DNA from 2 places in the Streptomyces sp. NPDC093568 genome. Region 2 is predicted to be linked to the other one. Evidence: riboswitches for the same ligand, from Rfam matches in the RefSeq annotation. Region 2 holds a riboswitch; the other holds the start of a gene.
What was found. A riboswitch is a leader RNA that binds a small molecule or an ion and turns the genes downstream of it on or off. The one in region 2 is predicted to bind glycine.
Positions count from the first base shown of each region.

Region 1: linked by a shared signal. The riboswitch ahead of gcvT (glycine cleavage system aminomethyltransferase GcvT) and the one ahead of gcvP (aminomethyl-transferring glycine dehydrogenase) in region 2 are both predicted to bind glycine.

Region 1 covers NZ_JBIWJD010000004.1:368,387-378,590, forward strand. Annotated here, with positions in the region: gene ACIRD7_RS19075 (endonuclease domain-containing protein) at 242-691, shown strand; gene ACIRD7_RS19080 (glycoside hydrolase family 25 protein) at 696-1,253, opposite strand; gene ACIRD7_RS19085 (L-serine ammonia-lyase) at 1,365-2,732, opposite strand; gene glyA (serine hydroxymethyltransferase) at 2,829-4,103, opposite strand; gene gcvH (glycine cleavage system protein GcvH) at 4,131-4,508, opposite strand; gene gcvT (glycine cleavage system aminomethyltransferase GcvT) at 4,630-5,757, opposite strand; glycine riboswitch at 5,945-6,043, opposite strand; gene ACIRD7_RS19105 (AAA family ATPase) at 6,214-6,888, shown strand; gene ACIRD7_RS19110 (enhanced serine sensitivity protein SseB) at 6,989-7,777, shown strand; gene ACIRD7_RS19115 (enhanced serine sensitivity protein SseB C-terminal domain-containing protein) at 7,965-8,759, shown strand; gene ACIRD7_RS19120 (ABC transporter permease) at 9,122-10,120, shown strand; gene ACIRD7_RS19125 (ABC transporter substrate-binding protein) at 10,158-10,204, shown strand, end outside.
Region 2 covers NZ_JBIWJD010000016.1:99,873-110,076, forward strand. Annotated here, with positions in the region: gene gcvP (aminomethyl-transferring glycine dehydrogenase) at 1-2,796, opposite strand, end outside; glycine riboswitch at 2,974-3,068, opposite strand; gene ACIRD7_RS38930 (PRC-barrel domain-containing protein) at 3,182-3,589, shown strand; gene ACIRD7_RS38935 (DNA polymerase IV) at 3,681-5,096, opposite strand; gene ACIRD7_RS38940 (MerR family transcriptional regulator) at 5,182-5,865, opposite strand; gene ACIRD7_RS38945 (bifunctional nuclease family protein) at 6,131-6,604, opposite strand; gene ACIRD7_RS38950 (MerR family transcriptional regulator) at 6,691-7,428, opposite strand; gene ACIRD7_RS38955 (FHA domain-containing protein) at 7,470-8,372, opposite strand; gene ACIRD7_RS38960 (DUF881 domain-containing protein) at 8,434-9,288, opposite strand; gene ACIRD7_RS38965 (small basic family protein) at 9,294-9,626, opposite strand; gene ACIRD7_RS38970 (DUF881 domain-containing protein) at 9,623-10,204, opposite strand, start outside.

The sequences.
Region 1 (10,204 bases), on a different contig from region 2:
CGACAGATATCCGCTGACGAAGGGGCTGTGTAAGACGCACTACATGCAGAACCGCCGGGGCAGGGGCATGGCCCCTATCGACATGGGCCGTGCTGTCGCGGAGGGTCGGCTGTGTGAGTTCGGCGGATGCGGCAGGGCGGTTTCTGCGAGAGGTCTCTGTGCTGCTCACTACCAACAGAGGACCAAGGGCCAGCCGCTCTCACCTCTGCGGAAGAAGAGGCCCAACGGCACTGTGCGAGAGATGGCCCAGCGCGGAGTCGCTGAATGTCTGGGGTGCGGTCGGCGTAAGCCGCTCTCGGAGTTCTCGTCACTCAACGCATCGGGCGCGCCGCGGCCGTACTGCAAGCCGTGCAACGCGGAGCGCGTTCGCCTGCAGCACTACAAGGTGACCAAGGAGTTCGTCGATATGCTGCTGCGTTTTCAGCGGAGTCGGTGTGCCGTATGCCGCAGTGTCCATACAGGCGGGAAAGCCCTGCACCTGGATCATGATCACTCGTGCTGCCTTCAGGGAAGTTGCGGCGACTGTGTGCGCGGGCTCGTGTGCGCCAACTGCAACCTCCTCGGACTCGCCTGGTACGAAGCTCTGCCGCGTGAGCTTCGTACCTACGGCCTGCTCAATGACTATCTCGCTGATCCGCCCGCGAAGCGGCTCAGGGCGGAAGTTGCCGTGGCGGGCGACAACGCCGGATAGATCGTCAGGCGTTCTCGGCCCACTCCCGCAACGCCGCCTTGCTGGAGAAGTTCGCCACGTTCCTGTCCAGCGGGTCGTCCGTGTACTGGTGGAAGCGCCACTTGGCCTGGATGCGGGGCTTGCCTGCCGTCACGTAGTCGGCGATCCACAGGCCGTCACCGGCGTAGGAGGTGGTGTCGACATTGAGCCAATAGTGGCGGTTTGCGTAGAGAATGACCGGATTGTTCGGCCGCTTCTCCTTCACCTTCCGGATGAACAGGTCCTTCTCCGCGTTGCTCGCGTGCGTCCCCTCGCTCGTCGTCTCCCAGTCCACGGCGAGGATGTCGCCCGCCTTCTCCGGGGCCTTGCTGACGAAGTAGTCGGCCTGGGCGGAGAGGTTGCCGGGCCACAGGAAGTGGTAGAAGCCGACGACCAGCCCGGCGTCGCGGGCGCGTTTGGTCTGGGCGGTGAGTTTGGGGTTGACGTAGGAGCGGCCCTCCGTCGCCTTGACGAAGACGAAGGAGAGGCCGTCGGTGTCGTAGGTGGAGGACTGGTACGCGCTCACGTCGATGCCGCGGATCATGGGGGGACTCCCGGAAGTGCCGGTGGGGGGAGAGGAGTTGGACTGGGTGTATGCCCCACCGTGCCACGGCTGACGCGGACCTGACGTGGAATTGTCAACATTCCACTCGGGTCAGCATTCGATGATGTTGACCGCCAGCCCTCCGCGCGCCGTCTCCTTGTACTTGACCGACATGTCGGCGCCGGTGTCCTTCATGGTCTTGATGACCTTGTCCAGGGACACCTTGTGCGAGCCGTCTCCGCGCATCGCCATGCGGGCCGCCGTGACGGCCTTGACCGCGGCCATGCCGTTGCGCTCGATGCAGGGGATCTGGACCAGGCCGCCGACGGGGTCGCAGGTGAGGCCGAGGTTGTGCTCCATGCCGATCTCGGCGGCGTTCTCCACCTGCTCCGGACTGCCGCCGAGGACCTCGGCCAGGGCTCCCGCGGCCATCGAGCAGGCCGAGCCGACCTCGCCCTGGCAGCCGACCTCGGCGCCCGAGATGGACGCGTTCTCCTTGAAGAGCATGCCGATCGCACCCGCGGCGAGCAGGAAGCGGACGACGCCGTCCTCGTCCGCGCCCGGCACGAAGTTGATGTAGTAGTGCAGCACCGCCGGGATGATGCCCGCGGCGCCGTTCGTGGGGGCCGTCACGACGCGGCCGCCGGCGGCGTTCTCCTCGTTCACGGCCATCGCGTAGAGCGTGATCCACTCCATGGCGAGCGCCTTCGGGTCGCCCTCGGAGCGCAGCTTGCGGGCCGTGTTCGCGGCCCGGCGGCGGACCTTCAGGCCGCCCGGCAGGATGCCCTCGCGCGCCATGCCGCGCGACACGCACTCCCGCATCACCCGCCAGATCTCCAGCAGGCCCTCGCGGATCTCGTCCTCGGTGCGCCAGGCCCGCTCGTTCTCCAGCATCAGAGAGGAGATCGACAGGCCCGTCTCCTGGGTCAGGCGCAGCAGCTCGTCGCCCGTGCGGAAGGGGTACTTCAGGACGGTGTCGTCGAGCTTGATGCGGTCCGCGCCGACGGCTTCCTCGTCGACGACGAAGCCGCCGCCCACCGAGTAGTACGTCCTGGACATGAGCTCGTCGCCGGACTCGTCGAACGCCCAGAGCGTCATGCCGTTCGCGTGGTACGGCAGTGCCTTGCGGCGGTGCAGCACGAGGTCCTTGTCGAAGTCGAAGGGGATCTCGTGCTCGTCGAGGAGCCTGAGGGTGCGCCCCGACTTGATCCTCTCCACCCGCTCGTCCGCCGTCTCGACGTCCACCGTGCGCGGCGAGGCGCCCTCCAGGCCGAGCAGTACGGCCTTCGGGGTGCCGTGGCCGTGGCCGGTCGCGCCGAGTGAGCCGTACAGCTCGGAGCGTATGGACGCCACCGAGGGCAGCACGCCCTCGTTGCGCAGGCGGTGCGCGAACATGCGTGCCGCGCGCATCGGGCCGACCGTGTGGGAGCTGGACGGGCCGATGCCGATCGAGAACAGGTCGAAGACCGAGATGGCCACGGGGGACTCCTCAATACGGGGTGGTGCGAAAAGGTTTCCGCGGGGTGCCCCGCCCGCGCACTGACCAGTGTGGGCGGGGCACCCCGCAAAAAGGAACTACTTGTTCAGACCGGGGTACAGCGGGTGCTTGTCGGCGAGCGCCTTCACCCGGGCCTTGAGCGCGTCGACGTCGTACGACGGCTTGAGCGTCTCGGCGATGACGTCCGCGACCTCGGTGAAGTCCTCGGCCGTGAAGCCTCGGGTGGCCAGGGCCGGGGTACCGATGCGCAGGCCCGACGTCACCATCGGCGGGCGCGGGTCGTTCGGGACGGCGTTGCGGTTGACCGTGATGCCGACCTCGTGGAGGCGGTCCTCGGCCTGCTGGCCGTCCAGCTCCGACTCGCGCAGGTCGACGAGGATCAGGTGCACGTCCGTGCCGCCGGACAGCACGTTCACGCCGGCCTCGCGGGCGTCGGCGGCGGTGAGCCGCTCGGCGAGGATACGGGCGCCGTCCACCGTGCGGCGCTGGCGCTCCTTGAACTCCTCCGACGCCGCGACCTTGAACGACACCGCCTTCGCCGCGATCACGTGCTCCAGGGGGCCGCCCTGGAAGCCCGGGAAGACGGAGGAGTTCAGCTTCTTCGCGAAGTCCTTCTTGGCCAGGATGATGCCGCCGCGCGGGCCGCCCAGCGTCTTGTGGGTGGTGGAGGTGACCACGTCCGCGTGCGGGACCGGGTTCGGGTGCAGGCCCGCCGCGACCAGTCCGGCGAAGTGGGCCATGTCGACCCACAGGTACGCCTCGACCTCGTCGGCGATCCGGCGGAACTCGGCGAAGTCCAGCTGCCGCGGGTACGCCGACCAGCCGGCGATGATCACCTTGGGCTTGTGCTCCTTGGCGAGCTTCTCGACCTCGGCCATGTCGACCAGGCCGGTCCGGGCGTCCACGTGGTACGGGACGACCTTGAACTGCTTGCCGGAGAAGTTCAGCCGCATCCCGTGCGTCAGGTGGCCGCCGTGCGCCAGGTCCAGGCCGAGGATGGTGTCACCGGGCTGGGCCAGGGCGAACAGCGCGGCCTGGTTGGCGGAGGCGCCGGAGTGGGGCTGCACGTTGGCGTACTCGGCGCCGAACAGCTCCTTGACCCGGTCGATGGCGATCTGCTCGGCGACGTCGACGTGCTCGCAGCCGCCGTAGTAGCGGCGGCCGGGGTAGCCCTCGGCGTACTTGTTGGTGGCGACCGAGCCCTGGGCCTCCATCACCGCGACCGGCGCGAAGTTCTCGGAGGCGATCATCTCCAGGGTGGACTGCTGACGCTCCAGCTCGGCGTCGAGCGCGGCGGCGATCGCCGGGTCCAGCTCGTGCAGGGGCGTGTTCAGAAGCGACTTGTCAGGCATGGGGGCAGACATAAGAGATACGACTCCTCAGCCGGCGGTGTGGGCGGCGTACTCGTCGGCGGAGAGCAGGTCGGCGGGCTCGTCCGTGATCCGTACCTTGAACAGCCAGCCGCCCTCGAAGGGGGCGGAGTTCACGAGGGAGGGGTCGTTCACCACGTCCTCGTTGGTCTCGGTCACCTCGCCGGTGACCGGGGAGTACAGGTCGGAGACCGACTTGGTCGACTCCAGCTCACCGCAGGTCTCACCCGCGGTGACGGTCGAGCCGACCTCGGGGAGCTGGGCGTAGACGACATCGCCGAGCGCGTTGGCCGCGAACTCGGTGATGCCGACCGTCGAGACGCCGTCCTCGGCGGCCGACAGCCACTCGTGCTCCTTGCTGTAGCGCAGCTGCTGGGGGTTGCTCATGGCCTGAATTCTCCTGTAAGCGCGGGAGTGGTGGTGAATGGGGGACTGGGAGAAACGTGGCTGAGCAGCGGAAATGTGCGCAGGGTCACGCGCTCGCCGCTGTCAGTCTCTACGTCTGGCGTTACTTCTGCCGCTTGTAGAACGGCAGCGCCACGACCTCGTAGGGCTCGTGGCTGCCGCGGATGTCCACGCCGACGCCGGACGTGCCCGGCGCCGCGTGCGCGGCGTCGACGTACGCCATGGCGATGGGCTTGCCCAGGGTGGGGGAGGGCGCGCCGGAGGTGACCTCGCCGATGACCTCGCCGCCGGCGACGACCGGGTACCCGGCGCGCGGGACGCGACGCCCCTCGGCGACCAGGCCGACCAGGACGCGCGGCGGGTTCTGCGCGGCGCGCTCGGCAGCCTCGGCCAGCGCCTCGCGCCCGACGAAGTCGCCCTCCTTCTCGAACTTCACCACCCGGCCGAGCCCGGCGTCGAAGGGGGTGAGGGAGGTGGTCAGCTCATGGCCGTACAGCGGCATGCCCGCTTCCAGGCGCAGGGTGTCGCGGCAGGACAGCCCGCAGGGGACCAGGCCGACGCCCTCGCCGGCCTTGGTCAGCGCCTGCCACAGCTCCACGGCGTGCTCCGGCTTCACGAACAGCTCGAAGCCGTCCTCGCCGGTGTAGCCCGTGCGGGCGATGAGCGCGGGCACGCCGGCGACGGTGCCGGGCAGGCCGGCGTAGTACTTCAGGCCGTCGAGGTCGGCGTCGGTGAGCGACTTCAGGATGCCGGGGGACTCGGGGCCCTGGACGGCGATCAGCGCGTACGCGTCCCGGTCGTCGCGCACCTCGGCGTCGAAGCCGACGGAACGCTCCACCAGCGCGTCCAGCACGACCTGGGCGTTGGAGGCGTTGGCGACGACCATGTACTCGGTCTCGGCCAGGCGGTAGACGATCAGGTCGTCGAGGATGCCGCCGTCGGCCTGGCAGATCATGGTGTAGCGGGCGCGGCCGACGCCGACGGAGGCGATGTTGCCGACCAGGGCGTGGTTCAGCAGCGCGGCAGCGTCCGGGCCCGCCACGGTGATCTCACCCATGTGCGAGAGGTCGAACAGGCCGGCCTTGGTGCGGACGGCGTTGTGCTCGTCGCGCTCGGAGGCGTACCGCAGGGGCATGTCCCAGCCGGCGAAGTCGGTCATCGTCGCGCCCAGCGAGCGATGCAGGGCATCGAGCGCGGTGCGCCGCTGGTCGGGGGATTCGGTGCTGCTCATCGGTCGGTTGTCTCCCAAGGCGATGGGGCCCCCGCGCGAGCGCATTCGGGCGTGGGGGAGGGCGAGGTCGTTCCTCCCCATCTGTCATCGGAACCTGAGAGGTTCGCCACGACCGCCACGGGGACGATCACGGCTTGCACCTTGGGTGGAGCCGCCGCACACGCGACGACCCGCTTTTCAGATGTGCCTCGCCCGCGCGGTAACGGGGCCTGAGAGATTCAAGGGAGGGACTTGCTCCTTCGGCGCCCCGGCGACGCAGTGCCGGGGACTCTCCCGCGCGGATTCAAACGGCCGGTATGCAGTTGGCGCGGACATCATTGCATGCCGGGCTCGTCGGCGGCAGGGTCGTCTCTGTAACCGGCTTGTGGCAGGAAGCGAACGAAAATACGAGAGATCCTCTATTACCTTCTCTTTACGCTCAGTGGGCAGGGGGAATCCTGACCCCGGAGGAGGACGATGACGGTGAACCGCAGCACGGCGTACGCGACGACCTCGGGCCTCGCGCTGCCCAAGCAGCCCGCCGCCCCGGCCGCCGAGGCACGCGCCACGCGCCACGCCCCCGTGGTCCGCGATCTGCGCGAGCGCTCCGGCCGCAGCCCGCACGCACTGCTCTTCGGCCCCAAGGACCTCGTCGTCATCACCGGCCTGCCCGGCAGCGGCAAGTCCACGCTGATGCGGCGCACGGTGAAGGGCATCCGCATCGACTCCCAGGACACCCGGGACCACTGGGACGCCCGTATGCCCGGCTTCCTTCCCTACGGCGTCTACCGCCCCCTGGTCCGCCTCGCCCACTACGCCGGACTGCGCCGGGCCCTGCGCACCGGCAAGGGCGTCGTCGTGCACGACTGCGGTACGCAGGCCTGGGTGCGCGCCTGGCTGGCCCGCGAGGCCCGCCGGCGCGGCGGCAGCCTGCATCTGCTGCTGCTCGACGTGACACCCGGCACCGCCCTGGAGGGCCAGCGCGAGCGCGGCCGGGGGGTCTCGCGCTACGCCTTCCTGCGTCACCGCAGGGCCGCCGCCCGCCTGCTGCGCTCGGTGGCCGACGGCGATCTGCCCCAGGGCTGCGGCTCGGCGGTGCTGATCGACCGGGACGCGGCGGACGTCCTGCGCCGGATCGGCTTCGCCGGCTGACCGGCCGTATGCGCGGGACGACCGCCCGTAGACCTGCGCGCGCCGGACACCGGCTAGCCTTTTGGGCCTCAGACGTGGTTCACAGCAGGCGGTCAGACAGATGGACTTCGCAGCGGATCTCCCCGCGGACTTCCCGGCACCGGCACACCTCCACCCGCACGGCGGCTGGCCGGGCAACGAACTGGAGGAGGTGCTCTCGGCCTCCCTCGGCCTGCCCTCGGCGGGCGGGAGGATCATCGAGGTGCTCGGCCGCAGCTTCGTCTGGGTGCCCCTGCCGAGCGGCGGCGGCCCGCACAGCGGCCCGCTGGACCTGCCCACGGTGGAGATCGCGGGCCAGGGATACGTCCCGGTCTTCAGCTCCGAGGAACAGTTCCGCCAGGTCGTCGGCGCCCACATGTCGTACACGATCGCCCCGGCCGTGGAGTTCGCCCGCGGTCTGCCCCCGCATGTGGGCATCGCCCTGAACCCGGACGGCGTGGTCGGCGTCCCGCTGCCTCCCGCGGCGGTCGCCGAGCTGTGCCGGGTCGGCCGGACCCCGCTGGAGGGCCTCAACTCCGGCGGCCGCGTCAAGCTCTACGAGCCCGACTGGCAGGACGACCCGGTCGACTTCCTCGCGGCGGCGTCGGCGGAGTTCGCCGCGACGGGCGTTATCGCCACGGCCCGGCGCTGTCTGGCGGCGATCGAGACGGCGGCCCCGGTGATGTTCATAGGCGTCGAACTCTCCCACTGGGAGGGCGACCTGCGCGCCGCCCCCATGGACGCACTGGCCCGCGCCCTGGGGCGGGTCCCCGTCCCGTGGCCGGTCAACCTGGTCCTGCTGGACGTGGCCCAGGATCCGGTGATCGAGTGGATGCGGGCGAAGGTGCGGCCCTTCTACCAAGGGGCCTAGCAAGGGGCCTGGGCGACGCGCCCGCGACCGGGGCGCGCGGTGGTGCCGAGGTGCGGCCCCGGCGCGTGGGCGCGTGCGACCACGAACGACCCGCGAGCCGCGATGCGGCGGCAAGTTCCGAGCTCTTGCGCGGGATTAAGCTAGGGGCACAGTGCGGGCAAGGTGTTGTACGGAGGGGCGGTAGAAAGTGAGCGCTGGCACAACCTCGACCGGTCAGGTCGAGCACATGCTGCGCCAGGTGACCCCCGGGCGCTATGACGCCTACGAGGCACTCCTGCGCGCGCTCGCCACCCCGGACGCCGGCCGGATCTGGATGCTGCTGTGGCACGGCCAGGCAGGCTCCCCGGACGCCCAGTACGGGAACATGGAGGTCGAAGGGTACGGCTACGCCCCCTGCGTCACCTCCGCCCAGGAGCTGTCGGCCAGCGGCTGGAACCGCGGCTACGAGGTGGTCGACGGCGTCGACGTGGCCCGCGCCCTCTACCCGGACCACTACGGCCTCTGGCTCAACCCGCACGCCCCGGGCGGCGGCGTCGGCATCCCCTGGCTCGACCTGCGCCGCATCGCCACCGGCCTGGACCGCCAGCCCGCCGGACCGCTGCGGCTGACGGAGCCCGGCATCGAGATCCCGCAGTTCTACGCCCTGCTCGCGCAGAACGCCCACCGCACCCCCGCCGTGCGCTCCCTGCGCCGCGCCTGGGTGCAGCCGGCGCTCGGCGCGCCGTATCTCGCCATCGGGCTCGACGTGTACGACACCAGCCCGCCCGCGGTGGACTCGGTGCGCTCGATGATGCTGCAGTCGCTCGGCGCGGTTCCGGACGGGCTGCCGGTGTCGACCGTGGCGATGTCCGACGAGGACGACCCGGTCGCGATGTGGATGCGCGCGAGCGCCCGCCCGTTCTACGACCGCGAGGCGCACGCGGCTCCCGCGCAGGCCCCCGCCGGCGGCTACGGTTACCCACCGGCACAGGGCCGTTACTGATCATTCGGCCAGCTAACCTACCGTTCAGTCGGCAACCCGACTTCGTAGGTGCACACGCCCGCTGACTGCGTTTTCATAGGCACATCTTCGCGCGTAGATGCGATCGGAAGGTCCCGGTCCGCCCTCATACGCCCCAAGTGGCGCGCGTCCGCCGTCCGTTACCCGCTGTTCGGATAACGGAACCCCCCAGACAGCATCACGGTTGCGCATCCTTTCCCCGCCAACTCTGGCAACTGATCGCCGATGCGTTGAAGACTCCCCGCAAGACACGGGCCGGTCGGTCCTGTGTACGAGAACGAGCGGACCGCTACAGCGGCAGCCAGGGGGTCGACAACCGTCGGCCGAGAGGGGTCAATCTCACCGTGACCGCACCGATCGAGACAACGGGAGCGGCGGCCGAAGCGCAGCCCGAGGCCGTGCTCTCCGGCGTCAAGAAGAGTCAGATCGAGGGGCGTTCCCTGGGGCAGATCGCCTGGTCCCGCTTCAAGAAGGACAAGGTGGCTGTCGCCGGCGGGATCATCGTGATCCTGCTGATCCTGCTCGCGATCCTCTCCCGGCCCATCCAGGCGCTGTTCGGCCTGGACCCCAACGCCCTGAACCAGGATCTGATCGACCCCAACACCTCGCTGCCCAAGGGTGACTTCGGCGGCATGAGCTGGGACCACCCGCTCGGTGTGGAGCCGAAGTTCGGCCGGGACATCGCCACCCGCATCCTGGAGGGCTCCTGGGTCTCGCTGGTCGTCGCCTTCGGTGCCACGCTGCTGTCCAACACGATCGGCGCGATCCTGGGCGTCGTGGCCGGCTACTACGGCGGCCGCGTCGACACGATCATCAGCAGGCTGATGGACACCTTCCTGGCGTTCCCGCTCCTGCTGTTCGCGATCGCGATCTCGGCCACCCTGCAGGGCGGTGCCTTCGGCCTGGAAGGGCTGCCCCTGCACATCAGCGTGCTGATCTTCGTCATCGGCTTCTTCAACTGGCCCTATCTGGGCCGCATCGTCCGGGGTCAGACACTGGCCCTGCGCGAGCGGGAGTTCGTCGACGCCTCCCGGGGGATGGGAGCCAAGGGGCCGTACATCCTCTTCAGGGAGCTGCTGCCGAACCTCGTCGGCCCGATCATCGTCTACTCGACGCTGCTCATCCCGACCAACATCCTCTTCGAGGCGTCCTTGAGCTTCCTCGGCGTCGGCATCCAGCCCCCGCAGGCCTCCTGGGGCGGAATGATCAACCAGGCGGTCGACTACTACCAGGTCGATCCACAGTTCATGATCGTTCCGGGCCTCGCCATCTTCGTGACCGTCCTGGCGTTCAACCTGCTCGGCGACGGTCTCCGTGACGCTCTCGACCCGCGCAGCCGCTGATCCGCGGCCGCAGCGAGAGTCCCAAAGATTTCCAACAATGGAGGGGAAGCACACCATCATGCGAAGGTCAGTGCTGGCCGCGGT
Region 2 (10,204 bases):
CTTCTCGGCGGCCGACACTCCGGCCGGGAACACGGCCTCCTCACGGCTGTAGGCGTGCTCCCACTCCCCGCCGAGCGCGCCGGCGGTGTGCGGGGCGTTGCGCAGCGGGTTGTCCTCGGCCGGCCAGTCGCCCGACCCGACCTTCTCGATCTCCGCACGGATGGCGATCATCGCGTCGCAGAACCGGTCGAGTTCGTTCAGGTCCTCGGACTCGGTCGGCTCGATCATCAGCGTGCCGGCCACCGGGAACGACATCGTCGGCGCGTGGAAGCCGTAGTCGATGAGCCGCTTGGCCACGTCGTCGACACTCACGCCGGTCGCCTTGGTCAGCGGACGCAGGTCGATGATGCACTCGTGCGCGACGAGCCCGCCGGGCCCGGTGTAGAGCACGGGGTAGTGCGGCTCGAGCCGCTTGGCGACGTAGTTGGCGGACAGCACGGCCACCTGCGTGGCCCGCTTCAGCCCCTCGCCGCCCATGAGGCGGACGTACGCCCACGAGATGGGCAGGATCCCCGCGGAACCCCACGGCGCGGCCGAGATCGGGCCGACGCCCGTCTCCGGCCCGGCCGCAGGCTGCAGCGGGTGGTTGGGCAGGTACGGCGCGAGGTGGGCGCGCACACCGACCGGGCCGACGCCCGGACCGCCGCCGCCGTGCGGGATGCAGAAGGTCTTGTGCAGGTTCAGGTGCGAGACGTCGCCGCCGAAGTGCCCCGGCTTGGCCAGTCCCACCAGCGCGTTGAGGTTCGCGCCGTCCACGTACACCTGGCCACCGGCCTCGTGGACCTGCGCGCAGATGTCGGCGACGTGCTCCTCGAACACACCGTGCGTCGACGGGTACGTGATCATCAGCACGGACAGCTCGTCCCGGTACTGCTCGATCTTCGCCCGCAGGTCCTCGACGTCGATCTCGCCGTCCTCGGCGGTCTTCACGACGACGACCTTCATGCCGGCCATGACGGCGCTGGCGGCGTTCGTGCCGTGCGCGGAGGACGGGATCAGACAGACGGTCCGCTGCTCGTCCCCGTTGGCCCGGTGGTACCCGCGCACGGCGAGCAGTCCGGCCAGCTCGCCCTGCGACCCGGCGTTCGGCTGGAGCGACACCTTGTCGTAGCCGGTGACCTCGGCGAGACGTTCCTCCAGCTCACGGATGAGCGTCAGATAGCCCTGGGCCTGCTCGGCGGGCGCGAAGGGGTGCAGCTGCCCGAACTCCGGCCAGGTGACCGGCTCCATCTCGGTGGTGGCGTTGAGCTTCATCGTGCAGGAGCCCAGCGGGATCATGCCGCGGTCGAGCGCGTAGTCACGGTCGGCCAGCCGGCGCAGGTAGCGCAGCATCGCCGTCTCGGAGCGGTGCTGGTGGAAGACGGGGTGCGTGAGGTAGTCGTCGGTGCGCAGCAGCGCGTCCGGGACGGCCTCCTCGGTCGCCGTGTCCAGCGCCTCGATGTCCCCCTCGACCCCGAACGCCGTCCACACCGCGCCCACCTGGGCCCGTGCGGTGGTCTCGTCAAAGGCGACGGAGACGTGGTCGGCGTCGACGAGGCGCAGGTTGACGCCGTTCTGCCGGGCGGCGTCGACGACCTCGGCGGCCTTTCCGGGCACGCGCACGGTCAGCGTGTCGAAGTAGGAGCCGTGCACGACCTCGACCCCACCGGCCGTGAGGCCCGCGGCGAGGATCGAGGCGTAACGGTGGGTCCGCCGAGCGATGCTCTTGAGCCCCTCGGGCCCGTGGTAGACGGCGTACATCCCGGCCATCACGGCGAGCAGCACCTGGGCGGTGCAGATGTTGCTGGTCGCCTTCTCCCGCCGGATGTGCTGCTCACGGGTCTGGAGGGCGAGCCGGTACGCCTTGTTCCCGTCGGCGTCCTGGGACACACCCACGAGCCGCCCGGGCAGGCTGCGCGCGAACTTCTCGTGTACGGCCATGTAGCCGGCGTGCGGACCGCCGAAGCCCATCGGCACACCGAAGCGCTGGGTCGTCCCGACCGCGATGTCCGCCCCGAGCTCACCCGGCGACTTCAGCAGCGTCAGCGCGAGCAGATCGGCGGCGACGGTGACGAGGGCACCCAGCTCGTGGGCCTGCTCGATGACGGGCTTGATGTCCCGTACGACACCGGAGGCGCCGGGGTACTGGAGGAGCACGCCGGTGATCTCACGCGAGGCGAGGTCGGCCGGGATCCCGCCGCTGAGGTCGGCGACGACGATCTCCACGCCGGTGGGCTCGGCACGGGTCTCGATCACGGCGATGGTCTGCGGCAGCACATCCGCGTCGACCAGGAAGAGGCCCTTCTTGTTCCGGCCCATGCGCCGGGACAGCGCCATGGCCTCGGCCGCGGCCGTCCCCTCGTCGAGCAGCGAGGCACCGGAGGTCGGCAGCCCGGTCAGGTCGGCGACCATGGTCTGGAAGTTCAGCAGGGCTTCGAGGCGCCCCTGCGAGATCTCCGGCTGGTACGGCGTGTAGGCGGTGTACCAGGCCGGGTTCTCCATGACGTTCCGCAGGATGACCGGCGGGGTGAAGGTCCCGTAGTACCCGAGGCCGATCATCGAGTCCAGCACCTGGTTGCGGTCCGCGAGCGAGCGCAGCTCGGCCAGCACCTCGGGCTCGGTGCGCGCTCCCGGCAGGTCGAGCGAGTCGGCGTTCTTGATCACGTCCGGCACGGCGGCCGCGGTGAGGTCGTCCAGGGAGCCGTAGCCGACCTGGGCGAGCATCTTGGCCCGAGCCTCGTGGTCAGGACCGATATGACGCTGCTCGAACGGGATCCCCTGTTCGAGCTCGGAGAGCGGAATGCGGTGGGCGGTCATTGCGGAGGCCTCCTGGTCTGACGCGACCTTCGAGGGGCACCACGGCGCGGGTACCCGGACGGCCTCCCCCTCTGTCATCTCAACCTGAGAGCTTCACCGGGTCACCACAAGGGTTCCCGGCTTTCACCGTCGGTGAGAGCGGAAGCCGTCGACACCCGCCCTGCTTTCCAGAGTGACCTCGTCCGAGCGGTACGTGAGCCTGAGAGATTCCGGGGAGGATTTGCTCCTTCGGCGCCTCCGATGTCGCCGGAGGACTCTCCCGCACGGGGTCAGCAGCCGCTAAAAGCCTACCAGCGAGGTCAACGAGGCGACCTTCGAGTGGCCACTCTCACCAATGTGCCTTTTCGTAGTGCTTACGGATGAGTTGCGACCAAGTGGAGGGCCCGTGCAGACCGACATCGATCCGCGCAACCTGATCGGCCGCAAGGCCTTCGACCGCAACGGCACCAAGATCGGCACCATCGACGAGGTCTACCTCGACGACGCGACCGGAGTACCGGAGTGGGCGGCGATACGCACCGGCCTCTTCTCCCGGGACGCCTTCGTCCCCCTGGAGCCCAGCGAACTGGTCGAGGGCACCCTCCACATCCCCTTCGACCGGGCCCTCATCAAGGACGCCCCCGACTTCGGAGTGGGCCGCCACCTCTCCCCCGAGCAGGAACTCCAGCTCTACCACCACTACGGGCTCGACGTAACGGCCCCGCCGCCACCCCCCGACCGGGACTTCGGCAACCTGGCCTCCACCGAGGACCCCGACAACAACGGCCCGAAAACCCCCCACGCACACCCCTGACCCAGGCGGGCCATCCGTAGGCCGGCTGCGCGGGGGCTGGGTGCCGCTGAACAACTCCGCCGCCGATCGCCCGAGCACCCACCGCTCCGCCCTACCCAGGCGCCACAGACGACGCCCCACCAGCGCCGACGGCCCCGCTCCGCCCCACGGGCCCCGCCACCAACGGCAACGGCTCCGCCGCCTCCAGCTCCGGATCATCGACCCGAAACGTCCGCACCCTCCCCGGCTCCGACCCAGGCGTCTCGAACCGCACGGTCACCCGCCCGACCCCGCTCCCCTGCACCCACCCGTGCCCGTACTCGACATGCCGCACGTCGTGCCCGGCATGCCACCGCCGCTCACTCACCCCGGTCTCCCCCCGCGCCGCCGCGGCCTCTTCCTCCCCGTCCTCCGCCGCGGAGCCCGCGGCCCCCGCAGCCGCTTCCCCCCGCTCCCCCGCGGCCTGCGCGAACAGGTCCTCCTGCGTGTAGTCGGCCAGTCCGCTCACCCCGACTCCCAGCAGCCGCACCCCACCCGTCGTGTCCACGGATTCCAGGAGCCGCGCGGCAGCCTCGCGCACCACAGCCGGATCGTCCGTCGGCCCCCGCAGCGTCTCCGACCGCGTCAAGGTCGAGAAGTCGTACCGCCGCACCTTGAGCACGATCGTCCGCCCGGACAGTCCGGCCCCCCGCAACCGCCGTACACAGCGGTCGGCCAGTCGCTGCACCTCCAGCCCCACCCGGACCCGGTCGTGAATGTCCACGTCGTACGTGTCCTCGACCGACACCGACTTGGTCTCCCGCTCGGCCACCACAGGCCGCTCGTCGTGCGCCAGGGCCATCGCGTACAGCGCGTGCCCATGCGCCTTCCCCAGCAGCCGCACGAGCTCGTCCTCACCCGCCTCGGCGATCTCCTCGACCGTGTGGATCCCGGCCCGCCGCAGATGGTCCCCGGTCGCCGGCCCCACCCCCGGCAGGGTCCGCACCGACATCGGCCCGAGCATCGCCCGCTCGGTCCCGGGCTCGATCAGCACCAGTCCGTCGGGCTTGGCCTCCTCGGAGGCGATCTTCGCGAGCATCTTGGACGCGGCAAGCCCCACGGACCCCGCGAGCCCGGTGGCCGCCCGTATGTCGGCCCGCAGCTTCGCCCCCACCAGCCGCGCCGACGCTTCGTCCCAGGCCGCTTCTCCGGCCTCCAGGTCCACGAACGCCTCGTCCAGGCTCAGCGGCTCCACCAGCGGCGACAGCTCGCGCAGCAGCCCCATCACGAGCTCGCTGATGTCGCGGTAGATCCCGAAGCGCGGCACGAGATACGCGGCGTTCGGCGCCAGCCGGCGCGCCTGCGCCATGGGCATCGCCGAGTGCACCCCGAAGACCCGGGCCTCATAGGAGGCGGTCGCGACCACTCCCCGCGGCCCGAGCCCGCCCACGATGACGGCTTTCCCGCGCAGGCTCGGCTTGGATGCCTGCTCCACCGAGGCGTAGAAGGCATCCATGTCGAGATGCAGGATCGTGGGCGCGTTTCTCACACCTCTGATGCTGCCTCACACCACTGACAATGCCCTGCCCGGCCACGCCCGTGGGAGCAGCGGAGCGTCAAGGACCGGCCATCGCTCAGACCGCCCGGTTACGCCGCCGAGCCAGCTCGTCCGTCGGGTTGTGACCGATGAGCGTCTCCCCGGTGTCGATCCGCTCCCCGTGCAGCTGCGACAGGGCGCTCTCGACATCCCGCCACACCACACCCACGGCGATGCCGAAGATCCCCTGCCCGCCCTGGAGCAGCGCGTGCACCTCGTCCGGCGAGGTGCACTCGTACACCGTCGCGCCGTCGCTCATCAGCGTCATGCGCTCAAGATCACGAAAACCCCGCTCCCGCAGATGCTGCACGGCGGTGCGGATGTTCTGGAGCGACACCCCGGTGTCGAGGAAGCGCTTGACGATCTTCAGGACGACGACGTCGCGGAAGCTGTACAGCCGCTGCGTCCCCGACCCGTAGGCGGGCCGCACGCTCGGCTCGACGAGACCGGTGCGCGCCCAGTAGTCCAGTTGCCGGTACGTGATACCGGCGGCCGCACACGCCGTCGGACCGCGATAACCGATCTCCTCGGTCGCCATGGACGCCGCCCCTCCGCCGCTGCTCGGCACGACCGTCGGCCGCTGCACGACGTGATCCGCGCTGCCGGGCTGGGGATACCCCCTGCTCGAACGCAGCTGAGAACCTGGGGGAGGGTACGGACCGCTCGCCCCGGAACCGCGTCCCAGGGGACCCCCAGCCGTACCGTCGCCGCTGCTTCTCACGCCGACCTCCGTCCTTGACCTGCCTTCTCGACGGTAGGCAGTCACCAGGGGTGCGTCAACGATCGCCACACTCGGCACGCCGAGTGATAATCACCCTAGGAGTGGTTTCCCGCACCCCACCGCGGGGAAAGGCTAGCCGAATGCCCTCGGGACAGGCCTCAGGACTCTCACGCTCGCCGCTGGCAAATGCCGGCATTTGAGCCGTAACCGGCCGTGGGCCGCACCACGACGGACAGCGAGCCCGCCCGGCACCGCCCACGCCGCCTCACTGACTGCTGGTGCCGAAGTCCTCCGGCGAGATCTGGTCGAGGAACTCGCGGAACTTCTCCACCTCGTCCTCCTGCTCGTCCGGAATCGCGATGCCGGCGTCGTCGAGCACCCCGTCGCTGCCGTAGATCGGCGTTCCGGTGCGCAGGGCCAGCGCTATGGCATCGGACGGGCGGGCGCTCACCTCGACGCCGCTGGCGAAGACCAGCTCCGCGTAGAAGACGCCTTCACGCAGGTCCGTGATGCGTACTTCGGTGAGCTCCTGGCCGACGGCCTCCAGCACGTCCTTGAACAGGTCGTGGGTCAGCGGTCGCGCGGGGGCCATGCCCTGCTGGGCGAAGGCGATCGCCGTCGCCTCCCCCGGCCCGATCCAGATGGGGAGGTAGCGGTCGCCTCCCACTTCGCGCAGGAGCACGATCGGTTGGTTGGAGGGCATTTCGACCCGGACACCTACGACATCGAGCTCGTTCACACAGCAACCCTAGGCCGTGCCCGGGACGTTTGGGTAGTCGGGCCCGGAACGGGTGGCCGATCCGGCCGCCCCGAGGTATGCCACGCTCAGGGCAGCCGTACCCCGAGAGCCGTCTGCACCAGCGCGGAGTGCAGCTTCACGGTGAGCCCCGCCAGCTCCTTGGCGCGGGCCTCGGCATGAGCCCTCGTCTGCGGGTTGCGGTGCCGCCTCAGCGGCGCCACGACCTGGTCCACGAGCCCGGCCTCACGGTCGGCGGCGGCCTTCATGACCCGAAGGTGCCTTGGCTCGATTCCGAACCGCCCCAGCTCGACCACGAGCGAGGCCACCGTGACCGCCTCCGCCTCGTACGCCCCGTCCGGCAGCGCACTGATCAGGCCGTACGACTCCCACTCAGCGAGTTCGCGCTCCTCGATCTCGGCGGCGGCGAGCAGCTCGGCGCGACCGATCCGGGGTGCCGGGGGTGCCTCCACGGGCTCCAGGACCGTTTCTCCGTCCCGCTGGCGGCACACGGCGGGCAGGGGTGCCGCCTCGCCGCGCTCCATGGCGTCCAGATGCTCCCGGATCACCTTGAGCGGCAGATAGTGGTCCCGCTGCATCCGCAGGACGTGACCGAGCCGCTCGACGTCCTGCGCGCTGAACTTGCGATACCCCGAGGGGGTCCGCTGCGGCTCGACAAGGCCCTCCGACTCCAGGAAACGGATCTTGGAGATGGTGATGTCAGGGAACTCCTCGCGCAGCACGTTCAGCACTGTGCCGATGCTCATCAGCCGACCGTCCGTGGCGGCGGTGCCGTGCCGGGCACCGCCGCTCGGTGTTTTCAGCATGAACCTTCCCTGGTTCTCCCCGGACGGGCTCCGGGGGAGGGTCAGTAGCCCCGCTGGCTCGCGTAGAAGACCAGCCGGTACTTGCCGATCTGCACCTCGTCGCCGTTGTTCAGGGCGACCTGGTCGATCCGCTCGCGGTTGACGTACGTGCCGTTCAGGCTGCCGACGTCGGCGACCGTGAACGAGCCGTCCTGAGCGCGACGGAACTCCACGTGGCGGCGCGAGACCGTCACGTCGTCCAGGAAGATGTCGCTCTGCGGGTGACGGCCGGCCGTGGTCAGATCGCCGTCCAGGAGGAACCGGCTGCCCGAGTTCGGCCCGCGGCGCACCACCAGTAGCGCGGAGCCCAGCGGAAGCGCGTCGACGGCCGCCTGGGCCTCCGGCGACAGCGCCGGGATCTGCGTCTGACCGGTGGTCTCGGCGTCGTAGGCCTCGATACCGGAGATGGAGATCGTGGAGGTGGTCTCGGACGGACGCTCGGCGGCCGCACCGCGCAGCGGGGCGCCGCAGTTGGAACAGAAGCGGCTGTTCTCCGCGTTGCGGTTACCGCACCTCGTACACACCAGGGCCGACATCGGGGAAAACCCTCCACCCGTACTTGAGGTTGACGGTTGCCCGAAACCTATGCCGCCGGACTGGCCAGGGTCAACCGACTGCGCGCCCTGACCTCCGGAAATGTCACCGCCCGGACCAGACACCTGGTCCCTGAACAGCGGGCGCTGGACGTCCTCGTCCCCCTGTGCGCGGTGACGAGCGGTCGCGTTGTCGCTGCCCTCTCGCGCGCTCTTGCCGAACAACTTCGCAAACAACTTCACGGGCGATTCCCCTTGACCGAAACAGACCCGCCCGTGGGGCAGGACGAACCCTGACTGCACTCTCTGACCGACCCGGACATCTTCACAACGTCCGTCTCCACCAGACAGTTTCCACCACGCACCACCCATTCGGTGCGCCGACCCCCCGCAACCTCATGCCCTCCGCGGTCGTCCCGCATGCACCCTCGGTTCACTGGGAGGACGACCGAGCGTAGTCAGGCCGCTCCGCCGCTCGCAAGGCGTCCACGACGATCTTGTCCGACCGCTCGATCGTCACGGTGGCCTGCTCCTTCTCGAGGGTCTGCACCACGCCTCCAGGGATGTTGAGCGCCGGTTCGAGGTCCTGCGGCTTGCCGATGACCTTGAAACGATAGGGCGCGTTGATCTTGTTCCCGTCGACACTCACGCTATTGCCGGAATCGGTCAGATAGGTGCCGGCGACGACGCGTACGCCGTTCACCTGGATCGCCTCCGCGCCCGCGGCGCGCAGCTCCTGGATCGCGTCGAGCAGCATGTCAGCCTCGACCGTCCCCTTCGTGTCGTCGATGGTCATCGTGATGCCAGGTCCCTGCGCGGCCACCGTGCCCGCCAGGATGCCGAGTTGCCTCTCCTTCTCGACGGTCTGCTTGCGGGCCTCCTCGGCCTGGTTCGAACTGTTCTCCAGTTCGTCGCGCTGTTTCTCCAGACCTTGCTTCTCGTCCTCTAGACGCTGAGTACGGTCGTCCAGTTCATCGAGGATGCGAACCAGATCTTCCTGACGTGCCCCACGCAGTGCGCTGTCGCTGTCACTGTTCGACGCCACCTGGACGGCCAGCCCGAATCCGAGGCCGAACAGCAGCAGGGCGACGATGAGTTGGGCCCTGGTGACACGCGGCGGCCACAGCCCCTGCGCCAGCCGCTGCCGCCCGGTCAGCCCCGCCTCGGGCAGCGCCTCGGGTGTCCGCGGGTCCTCGGGAGCGTCCACGGGCTCGGCGGAGCCCGCCGGCATCTCCTCGGGGAGCTGCTTGCGCAGCCTGTTCTCGGTGGTCTCGTCGTGGTTGCTCATCGGCCTCACGCCCGGAACACGTGCCGGCGAATCGCCGCGGCGTTCGAGAAGATCCGGATGCCGAGCACCACGACCACGCCCGTGGACAGCTGGGCGCCCACGCCCAACTTGTCACCCAGGAACACGATCAGCGCGGCGACGACCACGTTGGACAGGAACGACACTACGAAGACCTTGTCGTCAAAGATCCCGTCGAGCATGGCCCGCAGACCTCCGAAGACGGCGTCCAGCGCCGCCACGACGGCGATCGGCAGATAAGGCTCGACGACCGCCGGAACCTCAGGCCGGACCAACAGTCCTGCCACGACTCCCACGACGAGGCCCAGTACGGCGATCACGATGTGCCCTTCTCGGTTTTCTCGGTGTTCGGCTGTGCTGTACGTACGATCACGCTCGGTGCGGCCGGCAGCCGGAGGTCGTCCTGCACGGAGATGCTGGTCCGGATGCCGAAGTTCTCCTGCAAGGCGTGCAGGTACAGTCCGTCGGCGCTGTCCTGGAACCTGCTGCTCAGCCGCTCCCCGTCCCCCACCGCGAGCACCGTGTACGGCGGAACCAGCGGCTTGTTGTCGACCAGTATCGCGTCACCCGCGGCCCTGATCGCCGACAGGGCTGTCAGCCGCTGTCCGTTGATCGAGACGGCTTCGGCGCCCGACTCCCACAGCCCGTTGACCACACGCTGCATGTCGCGGTCGCGGACCCGCCCGGTGTCGGAGAATCCGGTCGCGCCCCGGGGGTCGGTGCCGCCCTCGGTGCCGGCTTCCTTGGCGTCGTTCACGACCAGCTTCACGCCGGGTCCGTGCACCTCGACGGCGCCCGACAGAATGCCCATGAGCTCCGCCTGGTCGCCGCCCGTCGACTTCAGGGCCTCGCGCTGCCGGGCGCTCACGTCGGCGCGCAGATCGTCGACGCTCTCCTC